One region of the Erwinia wuhanensis genome, then DNA from elsewhere that is predicted to be linked to it. Evidence: predicted binding sites of a transcription regulator. Region 1 holds the regulator's gene; each other region holds the start of a gene.
The links. Region 1 encodes LexA, which represses DNA repair genes until DNA is damaged. Its sites were predicted from a motif close to TNCTGTATGTACATACAGNA; they were not measured.
Positions count from the first base shown of each region.

Region 2: the regulator LexA is predicted to act here: its motif matches at 2,251-2,270, upstream of umuD (translesion error-prone DNA polymerase V autoproteolytic subunit).
Region 3: the regulator LexA is predicted to act here: its motif matches at 1,298-1,317, upstream of QZH36_RS05350 (DNA translocase FtsK 4TM domain-containing protein).

Region 1 covers NZ_JAUJUH010000004.1:461,542-466,077, forward strand. Annotated here, with positions in the region: gene QZH36_RS12720 (conjugal transfer protein TraF) at 1-822, opposite strand, end outside; gene zur (zinc uptake transcriptional repressor Zur) at 1,261-1,776, shown strand; gene QZH36_RS12730 (CsbD family protein) at 1,924-2,133, opposite strand; gene lexA (transcriptional repressor LexA) at 2,781-3,389, opposite strand; gene QZH36_RS12740 (diacylglycerol kinase) at 3,487-3,861, opposite strand; gene plsB (glycerol-3-phosphate 1-O-acyltransferase PlsB) at 3,990-4,536, shown strand, end outside.
Region 2 covers NZ_JAUJUH010000004.1:342,687-347,222, reverse strand. Annotated here, with positions in the region: gene QZH36_RS12240 (MFS transporter) at 1-225, shown strand, start outside; gene QZH36_RS12235 (zinc-dependent alcohol dehydrogenase family protein) at 356-1,369, opposite strand; gene QZH36_RS12230 (hypothetical protein) at 1,676-1,810, opposite strand; gene umuD (translesion error-prone DNA polymerase V autoproteolytic subunit) at 1,814-2,233, opposite strand; gene QZH36_RS12220 (helix-turn-helix domain-containing protein) at 2,429-2,689, opposite strand; gene QZH36_RS12215 (helix-turn-helix domain-containing protein) at 2,805-3,020, shown strand; gene QZH36_RS12210 (glycosyltransferase) at 3,497-4,536, opposite strand, start outside.
Region 3 covers NZ_JAUJUH010000002.1:201,788-206,323, forward strand. Annotated here, with positions in the region: gene QZH36_RS05350 (DNA translocase FtsK 4TM domain-containing protein) at 1-1,236, opposite strand, end outside; gene lrp (leucine-responsive transcriptional regulator Lrp) at 1,356-1,850, opposite strand; gene trxB (thioredoxin-disulfide reductase) at 2,372-3,337, shown strand; gene cydD (heme ABC transporter permease/ATP-binding protein CydD) at 3,486-4,536, shown strand, end outside.

The sequences.
Region 1 (4,536 bases):
GGTCGCCGCACCGGCATCCATGTTGAAACCGGTATTGGAATTTTTATAGCGCCCTTTGGTGAAATCCGACTTGTCGTAGTTATAAACGGAGGCGCTATAGTTATAGAGATAAGTCTTCTGGATCTTCGGCGTGATGCCAAACGAAACCGGATGACCGGCAATATTGAACTCATGCGCCACGGCAACGCCGTAGTCATAAACTATGGCGCCGCGTCCCAGCGCTGACGAGGTCAGCGAGTCCTGCGCGCCCGGCCGTGGAAAATCGGTGCCGTCGGCAATGCGCTGCAAATAGTCGATATCGCCCTGGCTGACGTTCGCCGTCACGTGCGCCGTACCGTAAGCTTTCGCCACAAAGGCAAAAGGCAGCACTTCGTTCGGCACGGTCACCGCCACGGCCGCGCCTGCCGTAGCCCAGGCTTTGTTGCCCTTGATGCCGCGCAGCTGGCTCGCCAGATCGCCGGCCGCCGCCCGCACGCGTGGATAATTCAGGCTGATGGGATCCTGCTCGGCAATGTCCTGATAGCGGTCAACGCTGTCGCTCAGGTCATCCACTTTATCGATGAGCTTGTGCTTATCCGTCAGCTGCGCGCCAGCGGCCGGAAGAATAATACTGACATCGTCTTCCGGCTGGGCTTTCGTCATCAGCGCCGGGTTAGCCAGCACCGCCGTGCCATAGGTTGAAGAGGCTACGCCCGTGCCACCCATCGCATCGTTGCGAGCGTCGTAGTAGTTGCCAGCGGCCAGAGCGCTTAGCGGAGCCAGAAACAGCACGGGAAATACAACCGGTCGGGTGAATCTGTTCAGCTTAAATTTTTTGACCATTTACTTCTAACCCTTCAACAAAGGAGACAGCGCCTGAAGCGCGACAAGTGTGATTGTCCGTATAATGGGCCGAACGGCGCTAAGTCATTAGCCTGAACTAAGTCAAATTACCGGGGCTTTTCTGCTCATTGCACGGCTTTTAATCTGCTAGCTGGCTTGAAAATAAGCCGTGTTTTCAACGTCTGCTGTGGAAAGGTTTACAAATATTTAAGTAAATGTAGCCAAAACATTTCAGAGTGCAACCGTTATTGACGGTCTTCTTTAGTAATGAATGGTACAACGCAGTTGATGACAAAGGTGAGCTTCCGCTCTTCGGATTTGACTGAAATTTTTTGCGGGCATAGCGATGAAGGGAGACGCTCAGGCGGGAAGCCGGAAGCGCGGCGTTTTTATCGGCGCTGTGATAATATAACGTGCTAAGCCAGCCTGGGGAGATCTATGAACATTAACAGTCCTGAAAATATTCTGTCGCAGGCGGAAGCTATCTGTCAGCAGCGCAACGTCAGGCTGACGCCTCAGCGTCTGGAGGTGCTGCGGCTGATGAGCCAGCACCACGGCGCGATCAGCGCGTACGACCTGCTGGACCTGCTGCGCGCCAGCGAACCGCAGGCCAAACCGCCCACTATCTATCGGGCATTGGACTTTCTGCTGGAGCAGGGATTCGTGCATCGCGTGGAGTCCACCAACAGCTATGTCGTCTGCCATCATTTCGAAGAGCCTGCGCATACCTCGGCGATGCTGATCTGCGACCGCTGCGGCGGCGTAGCGGAGCAACATGCGGAAGGCGTGCAGGATATTCTGAAGTCCCTGTCGCGGGCAGCGGGCTTTGCGCTGACCAACAGCGTGATTGAAGCGCACGGATTGTGCCAAAGCTGCGTTGAGGTGGAAGCCTGCCAGCATCAGGATGCGTGCCAGCACGATCATACGCTTGGGACAAAAAAGCGCGGTCGTTGAAACGGTCAACCATCAGAATAATTTAAGCGGCGGGATCGCGCCAGACAAAACAACAAGGGCAGCGCCAGAAGCGCTGCCCTTGCTTTAGAAGGCTATCCGGAGAATCGGCCCTGGCAGTGCCAGTCAGCCTTTCCGGGGGCTATCTTATCAGAAACGGTGGTTGTTGCTGGTTTCCCAGTCGCCCAGCTCTTTCTCAGCCTGGTCTTTGGTGTAGCCATAACGTTCCTGAATTTTACCGACCAGCTGATCGCGTTTACCTTCTACGACGGTCATGTCGTCATCGGTCAGCTTGCCCCATTTTTCTTTAAATTTACCTTTTAACTGTTTCCAGTTACCGCCGGCTTCGTCTTTATTCATCTTGTTTCTCCTTAACCTTAGGTGATAACAGCTTATCGTTACAGCAAAACCACTGACAGCAACATAAAACGCTGCCCAAATGCTTAACGTACAGATAATTGTAGTAGAAGATGGCAGGTTTGCACGGCGAGGCGGCGTATTTTTCTAAAAAAAAGCGAAGCGGCACGGGCCGGGCAGCAAAAATCGCGCGGGCTCGGATACTTAAGAAGCGGGAGAACAGAAGCGCTGAGGCGATTTTGCCGGTTCGATCGAAGGGAGCGGGAAGCGACGGATGCCAACAGAGAGTAACCGCCCATACGGAATGCCAACACACAATAACGCCAATGCGGAATACCAACAGGCAGTAAATATCAGCGTGGGATACGAAAAGACAATAAACGCTAAATACGAACAGGAGCGGGCATCGATATATGTCGGACAGAACTACGATGGCTTGCGCTCCACAGGAGACATTCAGGCACGGTCAGACAATATGGCAGGGGCAGACAACAACCGTAGGTGCGGTCAGACAATATGGCAGGGGCATACAGCAGAAGGATTCAGACAATATGAGAGGTGCGAAATAAAAGCCGTAGGCGATACGCCCGCCGGTAGAAGCAAGCCTCTGCGTCATCGCAACGACGCAGAGGCGGCACGGCGTCTGGCTATTACAGCCAGCTACCGTTGCGGATCACGCCGACGGCAAGCCCTTCGATAGAGAAGGTATGCTCACGCAGATCCACCACAATCGGCTGGAACTCGCTGTTTTCCGGCAGCAGCTGCACAATGTTGCCCTGCTTTTTCAGGCGCTTGACGGTGACTTCATCATCAATACGCGCTACCACGACCTGGCCATTGCGCACGTCCTGGGTTTTATGAACCGCCAGCAGGTCGCCATCCATAATGCCGATATCCTTCATCGACATGCCGCTAACGCGCAGCAGGAAATCCGCGCCCGGCTTAAACAGATCGGGATCGACCTGGTAATGGCCTTCGATATGCTGTTCCGCCAGCAGCGGTTCGCCTGCCGCCACGCGGCCAATCAGCGGCAGGCCATCGACTTCTTCCATCATCAGGCGGATACCGCGTGATGCGCCGGAAACGATCTCGATAACGCCTTTACGCGCCAGCGCCTTCAGGTGTTCTTCAGCCGCATTCGGGGAGCGGAAGCCGAGCTGAGCGGCAATCTCTGCCCGCGTCGGCGGCATGCCGGTCTGGTTAATATGCTGGCGAATCAGGTCATAGACCTGCTGCTGCCTTGCCGTTAGTGCTTTCATCCCGCCCCCTGGTTGTTTATACAGTCGACTGTGAGTATATACAGGTATTTCGTCAATGAAAACCTCAAGCCGGATAAAAAACCATGGTGATAGCTATTTAGCCCGGCGGCTGGTGAGAAAGCAGAATCGTCAGCCAGACAAAAACCGCTAACAGAATAGCTAACAGCACGGCAGCTGAGCCCATATCTTTGGCGCGCCCGGAAAGCTCGTGGAACTCATTGCCCAGCCTGTCGACCACGGCTTCTATCGCGCTGTTGAGGATTTCCACAATCACCACCAGCGCGACGGAGCCAATCAGCATGACTCTGGCCAAAGGCGTCACGTCCAGCCAGCAGGCGATAATAATCGCCACTACCGCCGCAACCACTTCCTGGCGGAAAGCCGCCTCGTGTTGCCAGGCCGCCCGTAATCCTTTCCAGGAATACCCCGCAGCTTTAATGATCCGCGTTAAACCCGAGGCGTTATTTGCCATAATCAGGGAACCCTTTGTTCTGTTTAGCGTCAATGTCAGGGTAGCGCACATTTTGCAACACCACAGATCTCATGCAAGGATTCTGGTATGCTTGCGGCGCTTTGCTAACAAGAGGCTTTATGTTGTCTATGTCAGGTTGGCGTAACTTATATTACAAATTATTGAATTTACCGGTAAAAATGCTGGTAAAAAGTAAAGCGATCCCTGCCGAGCCGGTCGTTGAGCTGGGGCTGGATACGTCGCGTCCTATTATGTATGTGCTGCCATACGATTCAAAGGCCGATTTGCTGGCGCTGCGTGAGCAGTGTCGCAAAGAGGATCTGCCCGATCCTTTAGACCCGCTGGAGATCGACGGCACGCTGCTGCCCCGCTACGTCTTTATTCATGATGGCCCGCGCGTATTTCCTTATTACGCGGCCAATCCGGAATCCGTAAAGACGTTTCACGACTATCTGGATCTCCATCGCAGCAACCCGCTGCTGGACGTGCAGATGGTGCCCGTCTCGATTATGTTTGGTCGGGCGCCGGGGCGTGAAGTTCAGGGCGAAAGCCAGCCGCATCTGCGCGTGCTGAACGGCATTCAGAAATTTATCGCCGTCCTGTGGCTGGGCCGCGACAGCTTTGTGCGTTTCTCGCCGATGGTGTCGCTGCGCCGTATGGCAACCGAGCACGGCA
Region 2 (4,536 bases), 120 kb from region 1:
ATGCAGCCGGAGCACGGCGCAGCTGTGGTAGCGCTGAACAGTTCCAGCAATTATTTAGGCGGTGCGGTAGGGACTATCTGCGGTGGGTTACTGATTTCTTACGGCATCCACGCCAGCAACCTGCCTTATTTCGCTGGCACAGTAGCAGCACTGGCCCTGGTGAGCCATCTGGGGATCCTGGCATCACGACGGACTGCGGCTCGCGAAAACTCTTTCAATAATTAAAACAGTTTAACAGGGGCCAACTCAGGCCCCTTTATTTTACAGCGTTTACGGCCATAGTGACTGATCTGTTCAAACCATACCGGCTCTGAATCATCTACACAGCACGCTTAAATCCTGCCGCTATTTTAATCTATTGAAGAGTAATAACAATTTTGCCCGTGTGTTTTTTCCCCTGCATAAAGCGCCAGGCTTCTACCGCATCGTCAAACGTAAAAGTCCTACTAATTAAAGGATGAAGTTGTGCCTGAGAGATAGCTCTGTTCATGTCTTCAAAGTCTTCACGCGAGCCCACACTCATTGGCATAAGCACTGCACCACTTGCATAGATATCCATAAAGTTCAGCATGCTGTTACCCCCGGAAGCAAAGCCAAGCAGAATAATTTCGCCACCCTTCGTACAGGATTTTATGGAGTGAGCTATGGTTCCTGGCCCCCCAACTTCTACAATACGATCCACACCTCTGCCTTCCGTCAATTCTCTGACCTGCTGATACCAGTCGCAATGCTGTGTGTAATTAATTATATGGTCAGCGCCCTGCTCACGGAGTAGCTGCTCTTTCTCCTGAGTTGAGGTCAGGGCAATCACTTTTACGCCCAGTAGCTTTGCAAATTGCACTGCGAACAACGATACTCCGCCGGTGCCCTGTATAAGAACCGTCTGGCCTGCTTTAAGCTGTCGCGGTTTCATCAGGCTGTTCCACGCAGTCACTGCCGCACAAGGCAAGGTGGAAGCCTCTTCAAAAGAGAGATGCTGCGGAATGGAGACCAGCGCCTCCTCACTGATAACTTTATACTGAGTCAGCCATCCATCCTCTTCCAGTCCCCATGCCCCTCTTCCAGTATCCTGAGTTAAGGCGCCAGCCTGCCAGTTAGGGAAAAATATGCCTGCGACTCTGTCTCCTTTACGGAATCGGCTCACATCATCACCTGTCTCGACGATTTCACCGGCCCCGTCAGATAGCGGAATGAGGCCTTTGCGTGGAGAAAGCGTTCCTTTGCCAAAGAGCATTGAGAGATCGCGGTAGTTAAGGCTACAGGCTCTGACTTTGACCAGCACTTCTCTTCGGGATGGTTTCGGCTCGTCTTCAATACGCATATTAAGGGCGTCCAGACTACCAAAGCTGTTGATGCGAAAACATTTCATAATAAAATCCTGTTCTTAATATTTGCAGCATTAACTTTAGACGATTCAGTAAAGAAGATGATATGTAATGTATATGCTGAAAATATAATCAGCTCAGATAGAGCTATTACTCTGTCAGAAGAAATTTGGAATCAACGCACTGAGCATTTATCGATCATACGAAACGCGACGCTCAATATTCGTAACCAGCAAGCGTATACCCTGAATCACCTAATAGCGTAAGTTCCAGGGTATGAAAGTCTATATTTCGCTCATAGCAGACCAAACAACACTCCAGAGCTGCTGACCTGAAAAGCATCAAATTAACTAACGTTTCTCACCACTCAGATCATTATTAGTCGGCACCAGCTCGTGCAGCCGACTGAACAAAAACTTAACCTGATGCGGCGGCGAAGTCTGAACGTCAGAGGCGCAGGCGCGGTAAACCCGATTTTTCAACATGGCTTACTCCATCGCCTTAATGGTGAAGGTCACCACGCCAAAAATATCCAGCTGCTCTTCTTCCGCCAGCACTATCGGCGGCCAGGCCTTGTTCATCGCCAGTAGCCGCACGTCCGGGCGCAGCTGCAGCTTTTTTACCGTGAACTCGCCGTTTACCGCCGCGACCACGATATCGCCGTGATCGGCGGCAATACCGTTATCGACCACCAGCAGGTCACCGTCATCGATCCCGGCATCCTTCATTGAGTCGCCGCTGACGCGAATGTAATAGGTGCTCTCCGGCCGCTGCACCAGCAGATCGTTTAAGTCCAGACGTTGTTCAACATGGTCGTGCGCGCTGGCAGGTGAGCCGCAGGGCACGCGGCTCATAAAGAGCGGCAGCCGCAGAAGCGCGCGGACTTCGACCGGACGAAGTAAATTCATGGGGTTATCCCGAAATAAGCTGTATATAAACACAGTATTATCATTTACGGGAAACGATCAAGCCTGACGATGGTTTTTTTGCTTCTGGCGACAGAGGAAAAGACATCGGAACAGGCGTACAGCTTGTGAAATAAGGGGAGCGACCGCAGGGCTGGCGATTGTCTGAAAAGCGACAGGGCCACTGTTAAAGCGGCGTCAGGCGGGACGTTGTCTCTGGTGCCAGAGCGCTAAAATCGTCTCGGCGAAGGCGTCATCAATCGTATAAAAATAGCATTCCGGCACGTTGAGCACTTTTGCAAAGGCGCACATCGTTTCAAACGTTGGACGATGGATCCCGCCTTCGTATTGCGAAACGCGCGAGCGCGCCGTTTCCTCTTCAATGCCTGCCAGAACGCCCAGCTTTTCCTGAGTCAGACGAGCATGGAGACGGGCGGCTTTCAAACGAGCTGGGATCATCAGTAACACCATCAACAATCATACATTGACTTACTGTTTAGCATTACTTAACATCGTAGTTGTTTAGTGATACTCAACAAGCAACGTCTGATGGAAGCTGACAAGGATGACAGAGATAACCGATAAGGACTGGCACCCGGCAGATATCATTGCCGAGCTGAAGAAGAGAGGCACGACGCTGTCTGCCGTTTCCCGCGAGGCTGGGCTGGCCTCGTCCACGCTGGCCAATGCGCTGAACCGCCATTGGCCAAAAGGGGAGAGGCTGATTGCCATAGCCCTGGACACCGAGCCGGAGCGCATCTGGCCTTCGCGATATAATAAACTCAGGTAAGGATGGCGGCGTTAAAATGATTAGCCGAATGTGTAACCGGTGAGCGTATCGCCTGTGATATTTCTGCGCTTACGCAACCCTTTTTTCATCAAATGGCTTCTTTATCAGCATCGACTTCGTCCCTCCGGATCGACAAATCTTTATCACATACCCCAGCAAGATAAATTTATTGCTGTAGCTGCCGGTCAGAACATTATGTTCAGACATACCGCACAGCGTCAGGTGACCAAACCGGCATAGCTAATAAAGAAGTTATACCGGAGCAGAATGCGGAGAAAGTTGAACAGGCACTGATGAGAATAAGAACTAAGCCCGAGGCATGAACAGACAACAAAGCGTTAAAAGCAAACGTTGCTAACATTCATTTGCGTTAATGAAATCGAAGCTGTTTTTGCAGTATAGAGTCCAGCCAAAAGCCTGACTGGCCATAGTTATTATCTGTTGGCGTAAGGATCAAATAGCGCAGCTGACGATGATTAACCGCTTAGCCTTGTAACAAGCTCTTTTGCAACGTCTGAAGGGCTGGCTTGTGCAGCCATTTCCACGGCAACCTGTGCCGAAGCTTCGCGCAATGCTTTATTGCCCAAAAAGGTATTGATCCCTTCGCTTGTGATGCCATTTTTACCGGGTATGATCCCACAGCCTCGCTCAACAACAGCTCTGGCGTTAACAGGTCGATCGGCACCTTCGCCAAACACTATCTGAGGGATGCCGCTGCGTAAGGCTGTCAGGGTGTTGCCTGCGCCGCCGTGATGAATAAATCCATCTGCGCCGTTGAGAAATACGCCCATCGGGATCCAGTCGACCAGTCTTACATTTGGCGGAAGCTGACGTAGGCCAACGCGTGCATTGGCCGCCAGCTGAAGAATAATGTCAGCATCCACGTCATCTGCCGAGTCCATGACCCACGAAATTAAATCCAGGCCATCGACCATGGGTTTAACGGTGCCAAGACTAACCAACAAACGCTTTCGTGTCGGGGTTCTCTCCCACCATTTTTGCCAGACGGCGCCCCCATTATAGGGAACGTACTGCATAGAAATGACGGGTTCGCCTTCATTTTTCAGGATGCTCATGCTCGGCGGTGTAACATCAATCCAGGCAAGATCGCGCGGCGGTGCAGTAACGCCATGACGAGCATAGGCATCGGCCAACGATTGCGTCACCATTTTTATATGCCATGACGTATGGGCGAAACCCACCGACTGCATCACAACAGGAATACGGTATTTGGCCGCGATCAGGGGGCCGACCACGCCAAGCGGAGGATAGACGATCAGGTCGGGCCGCCATTTGCCAGCCAGCTCTATAAGCCGGTCGGCCATTTGGTCACTGTAAAAAGAGAAGTTTCCTGTTTTATTGCTTTTTTTTCGTTTCTCTTCCTGACGTCGGTATTCGGATTCGGAATCAAGATTTGGCGCAGCATCAAACGTCACCAGACCTGCTTCGGCAGCCTTCTGTGCAAACTTTCCGGCGCTGGCGATTAGCACTTCATGTCCGTTAGCGCGAAATCCCT
Region 3 (4,536 bases), on a different contig from region 1:
CGGCAAAGCGGGGCCAATACCCTGCTTGACCTGCGGATTAGCCGGAGCCGCCTCGCTGGTGGCGCTGAAGCCTGGCATAAACGCAGTGGGGGCGGCGGCAGACTGCGCCGCGCTGGCCAGATCCTGTGCGACCTGCTGCGGCTGAGCCGGCTGCGTCGTAGAGAAATCGAAAGGTGAGGCATCCGCTTCCCGCCAGTTGCCCATGCGGGGAGCATCATCTTCATCAGCGACAGGAACCGATGGCGCAGGCGTTTCCGCCGGCATCTCGAAGCGATAAAGTTCAGGCTCTGCCGCTGCTGACGGCGTGGAAACCTGTGCAGCAGGCTCGGCCTGTTGCTGAGCGCTCCCGGGCGCTACAGTAACCGTGGAAGCCGGCGTTGCCGTAGTTGCGGACGCTACCGGCGCCACAGGTGCTGCCGTGGAAACCGTCTGTGCAGCGGCAGCGGCTGCCGTCGGGGCTGCCGCAGGCTTGCTCAGCAGCGGATCGTTGTCGTCCTCTTCGGCCGTTGCCGGCACTGCCAGCAGGATATCGTCTTCATCATCGTAGCGGGCACGCTGCTTCGGAACCGGTTTTTCATCCGGCTCATCGTCATAATCATCATATCTGTATTCGTCACTGCGCGCACGCCCGCTGGCGAAAGTCAGCACGCCCATGACAGCCGCGCCAATTTTTTCAGCGATGGTCAGCCAGGACCAGCCGGTATAAAGCGTCAGACCGGCCGCCCACACGCACAGCAGCGTCAGGGTGCCGCCTGCGGCGTTAAACCATGGCGCCATTGCATTGCTGAGCAGGCTGCCAATTACGCCGCCGGAAGCAAAATACCAGATATCGTCAGCGTTTAGCGCCGCCAGGCCGCATGATGTGACCACGAGCGCCAGTACGCCGATCAGGCGCAGCGCCACGGCAAAGTAATCAATGTAATCCTGCGAATGCCGCTGGCGGAAAGTGATCCAGCATAGTCCCAGGATAACCGCAGGAATGGCGTAGGCCATCACGCCAAAAATGAAGAACAGCGTATCTGCCAGCCATGCGCCAATGCCGCCGCCCAAATTATGGATGGGTTCATGCCAGGCAGTTTGCGACCAGCTGGGATCGGAGGGGTTAAAGCTCAACAGCGCCACCATCAAATAGACGGCAAAAAGCGCCACAACAATCAGTAACGCTTCAAGCAGGCGACGACCGCTGCTCAGCGACTGTAGGGAAACATCTTTATCTTCTGTATATTCCTGGCTCAAGAGTACTCTCCAGGTGCCTGTAAACAATGGAGGCAACAGCGTCGGGCAGGCCCGACGCTGAAACTGTATGAATTCACAGGAGTGTACCGAAACCTATCAGGTTTTGCACCTGCCCTGTGTTACCGCGTCTTAATGACTAAGCGGTTACTTTGTTTCACTTCTTCCATGACCACATAGGTCCGCGTATCGTTTACGCCAGGCAGGCGCAGCAGGGTTTCACCCAGCAATTTACGGTAGGCGGACATATCCGGCACGCGCGTTTTCAACAGGTAGTCGAAATCGCCTGAAACGAGGTGACACTCTTGAGTTTCCTCAAGTTTTTGCACTGCGGCGTTAAATTGTTCAAACACGTCGGGCGCGCCACGATTCAGAGTAATCTCAACAAATACCAGCAGCGAGGCATCCAGATAGTGCGGATTCAGCTGGGCGGTATAGCCAAGGATAAACCCCTGTCTTTCAAGACGACGAACGCGCTCAAGGCATGGTGTAGGTGATAAACCTACGCGTTTGGAAAGCTCGACGTTAGAGATACGTCCATCCTTTTGCAGTTCGTTAAGGATATTACGATCGATTCTGTCGAGATCTTTTCCAGGCCGTTTTTTATTGTCTACCATTATTATTGTCTCTCTTAATGCCTTCCCTTTGCCTGCCACACCCTGAACGAAATCATTATCGCAGGGTTGTTCTAAGTGAAGTCTGGAGCCTGTTGCGGTGTTATCACGCCCATCCGTATGACGCATGTTGTCTGTCCACACCATGCGTCATGACCAATGACAGACTGAGTTTATTGAGCCGGATGTCCCAAAACAGGAAAAATCTGTCTTGTAAGCTCAAATGTCCTCTGCTTCCCCCACTGTTTTCGCAAAAGCACAGCCGATTGTCAAAGTAAAACAACCAAAATCAGTACAACATGCCAGATGTTGCGCTGCATGACTGTTTTATAATGAAAAAATTTACTCATTGCACCATTTTACAGCGCGTTTCGCCCTGCTTTGGCGCAGTGGTGCCGTTGCTCCCTAAGGGAAATCGGTTAAACCTTTTGCAACCATCGCTAACAAAATCGCAGAACGCTTTTGTTGCCGACCTAAATTCCCTACAATCGCAACATAGTTGGCAGCTAAATAATGAGGGTCTCATGAGCACGGCCAGACACAGTAAATTACTTATCTTAGGTTCCGGCCCCGCTGGATACACGGCGGCTGTTTACGCAGCGCGCGCTAATCTCAACCCCGTGCTGATCACCGGGCTTGAAAAAGGCGGCCAGCTGACCACCACCACGGATGTGGAAAACTGGCCCGGCGACCCGCACGATCTGACCGGTCCGGGTCTGATGGAACGCATGCATGAACATGCGGTAAAATTTAATACCGAAATTATCTTCGATCATATTCACAGCGTTGATTTACAGCATCGCCCTTTCCGTTTGATCGGCGACAGCGGTGAATACACGGCAGATGCGTTGATTATTGCTACCGGCGCCTCCGCTCGCTACCTTGGCCTGCCTTCTGAAGAAGCGTTTAAAGGCCGCGGCGTTTCAGCCTGCGCAACCTGTGACGGCTTTTTCTACCGTAATCAGAAGGTAGCCGTGATCGGCGGCGGCAATACGGCCGTAGAAGAAGCGCTGTATCTGGCGAATATTGCGTCGGAAGTGCATCTGATCCACCGTCGCGACAGCTTCCGCGCAGAGAAAATCCTTATCGATCGCCTGATGGAAAAAGTACGCAACGGCAATATCGTGCTGCATACCAACCAGACGCTGGACGAGGTCATGGGCGATCAGATGGGCGTCAGCTCGCTGCGCCTGCGCTCCACGCTGGACGAGTCGCAGCAGGAACTGAGCGTTGCCGGTCTGTTTGTCGCTATCGGCCACAGCCCGAATACGGCGATTTTTAAAGATCAGCTGGATCTGGAAAACGGCTACATCAAAGTGCAGTCAGGCCTGCACGGTAATGCAACGCAAACCAGCATTCCGGGCGTGTTCGCCGCAGGTGACGTTATGGATCATACCTATCGTCAGGCGATTACCTCTGCCGGCACCGGCTGTATGGCCGCGCTGGATGCGGAACGCTATCTGGATGGTTTAGTTAAAGAATCTCAGTAATCGTTACTGCTTTGATGCGATCTCGGTAAAGGCGACCTGTTAAGGTCGCCTTTTTATTTTCTGCGCTGTACCATTGCTCGCGATTACCCTTACTAAGGGCATGGCATTGCAATTTTACCTGCCCCAACGCGCGGCATATTGGTACAGCATGGATAAATTCCGACAGCAACAGCTCCTTTCCTGGCTAAAAAAACAGCGTATCTACGGCAATTTCTGGTTCAGACTATCGCTGCTAATCGGCATGGTCGGCGCGCTGCTTATTGTTTACCAGGCCTGGCTATTGGCCACGCTGCTGCAAGGGCTGATCGTTGATCATCTTTCTCGCGATGCGCTTCTTCCGCAATTTATTCTGCTGCTTTCCTGTTTTGTGCTGCGCGGCGTATTGCTGTGGCTGCGTGAGCTGGCCGGGTTCGCTTCGGGCCGGGCCATCCGGGAGAAACTGCGCCGCGATATTCTGGACAAGCTGACTAAGGCTGGCCCCGCCGTTATCCAGGGTCAGGCTGTCGGAAGCTGGACCACGCTTTTGCTGGAGCAAATTGATAACCTTCAGGATTACTACGCGCGTTATTTGCCGCAAACGCTGCTGGCCGCGCTCATCCCCTGCCTGCTCCTTGCTGTTCTGTTTCCCGTAAACTGGGTGGCAGCGCTGATCCTGCTGCTGACGGCCCCGCTTATTCCGCTGTTTATGGCGCTGGCCGGCATGGGCGCGGCTGACGCTAACCGGCGTAATTTTCAGGCCCTTGCACGGCTCGGCGGCTATTTTCTCGACCGCCTTCAGGGCATGGAAACGCTGCGGTTGTTTAATCAGGCCGACGCGGAAACCGATCGTATTCGCACCGCTTCGGCCAGCTTTCGTCAACGAACCATGGAAGTACTGCGGCTGGCCTTTCTCTCCTCCGCCGTACTGGAGTTTTTTGCTGCCGTTTCTGTAGCAGTGGTGGCGGTCTATTTTGGTTTTTCCTACCTCGGCGAGCTGAACTTCGGCCATTACGGCACCGGCATCACGCTTTTTGCCGGCTTTCTGTCGCTTATCCTTGCGCCGGAATTTTTTCAACCGCTCAGAGAGCTGGGCACGTTTTATCATGCCAAAGCGCAGGCTACAGGCGCCGCTGACGCGCTGGAAAAATTCCTGACAGCGGAACTGCTTCAGGCATCATCCGGCACGCTGACGCCCAACGTTGAGCAAGGTATGACGCTTA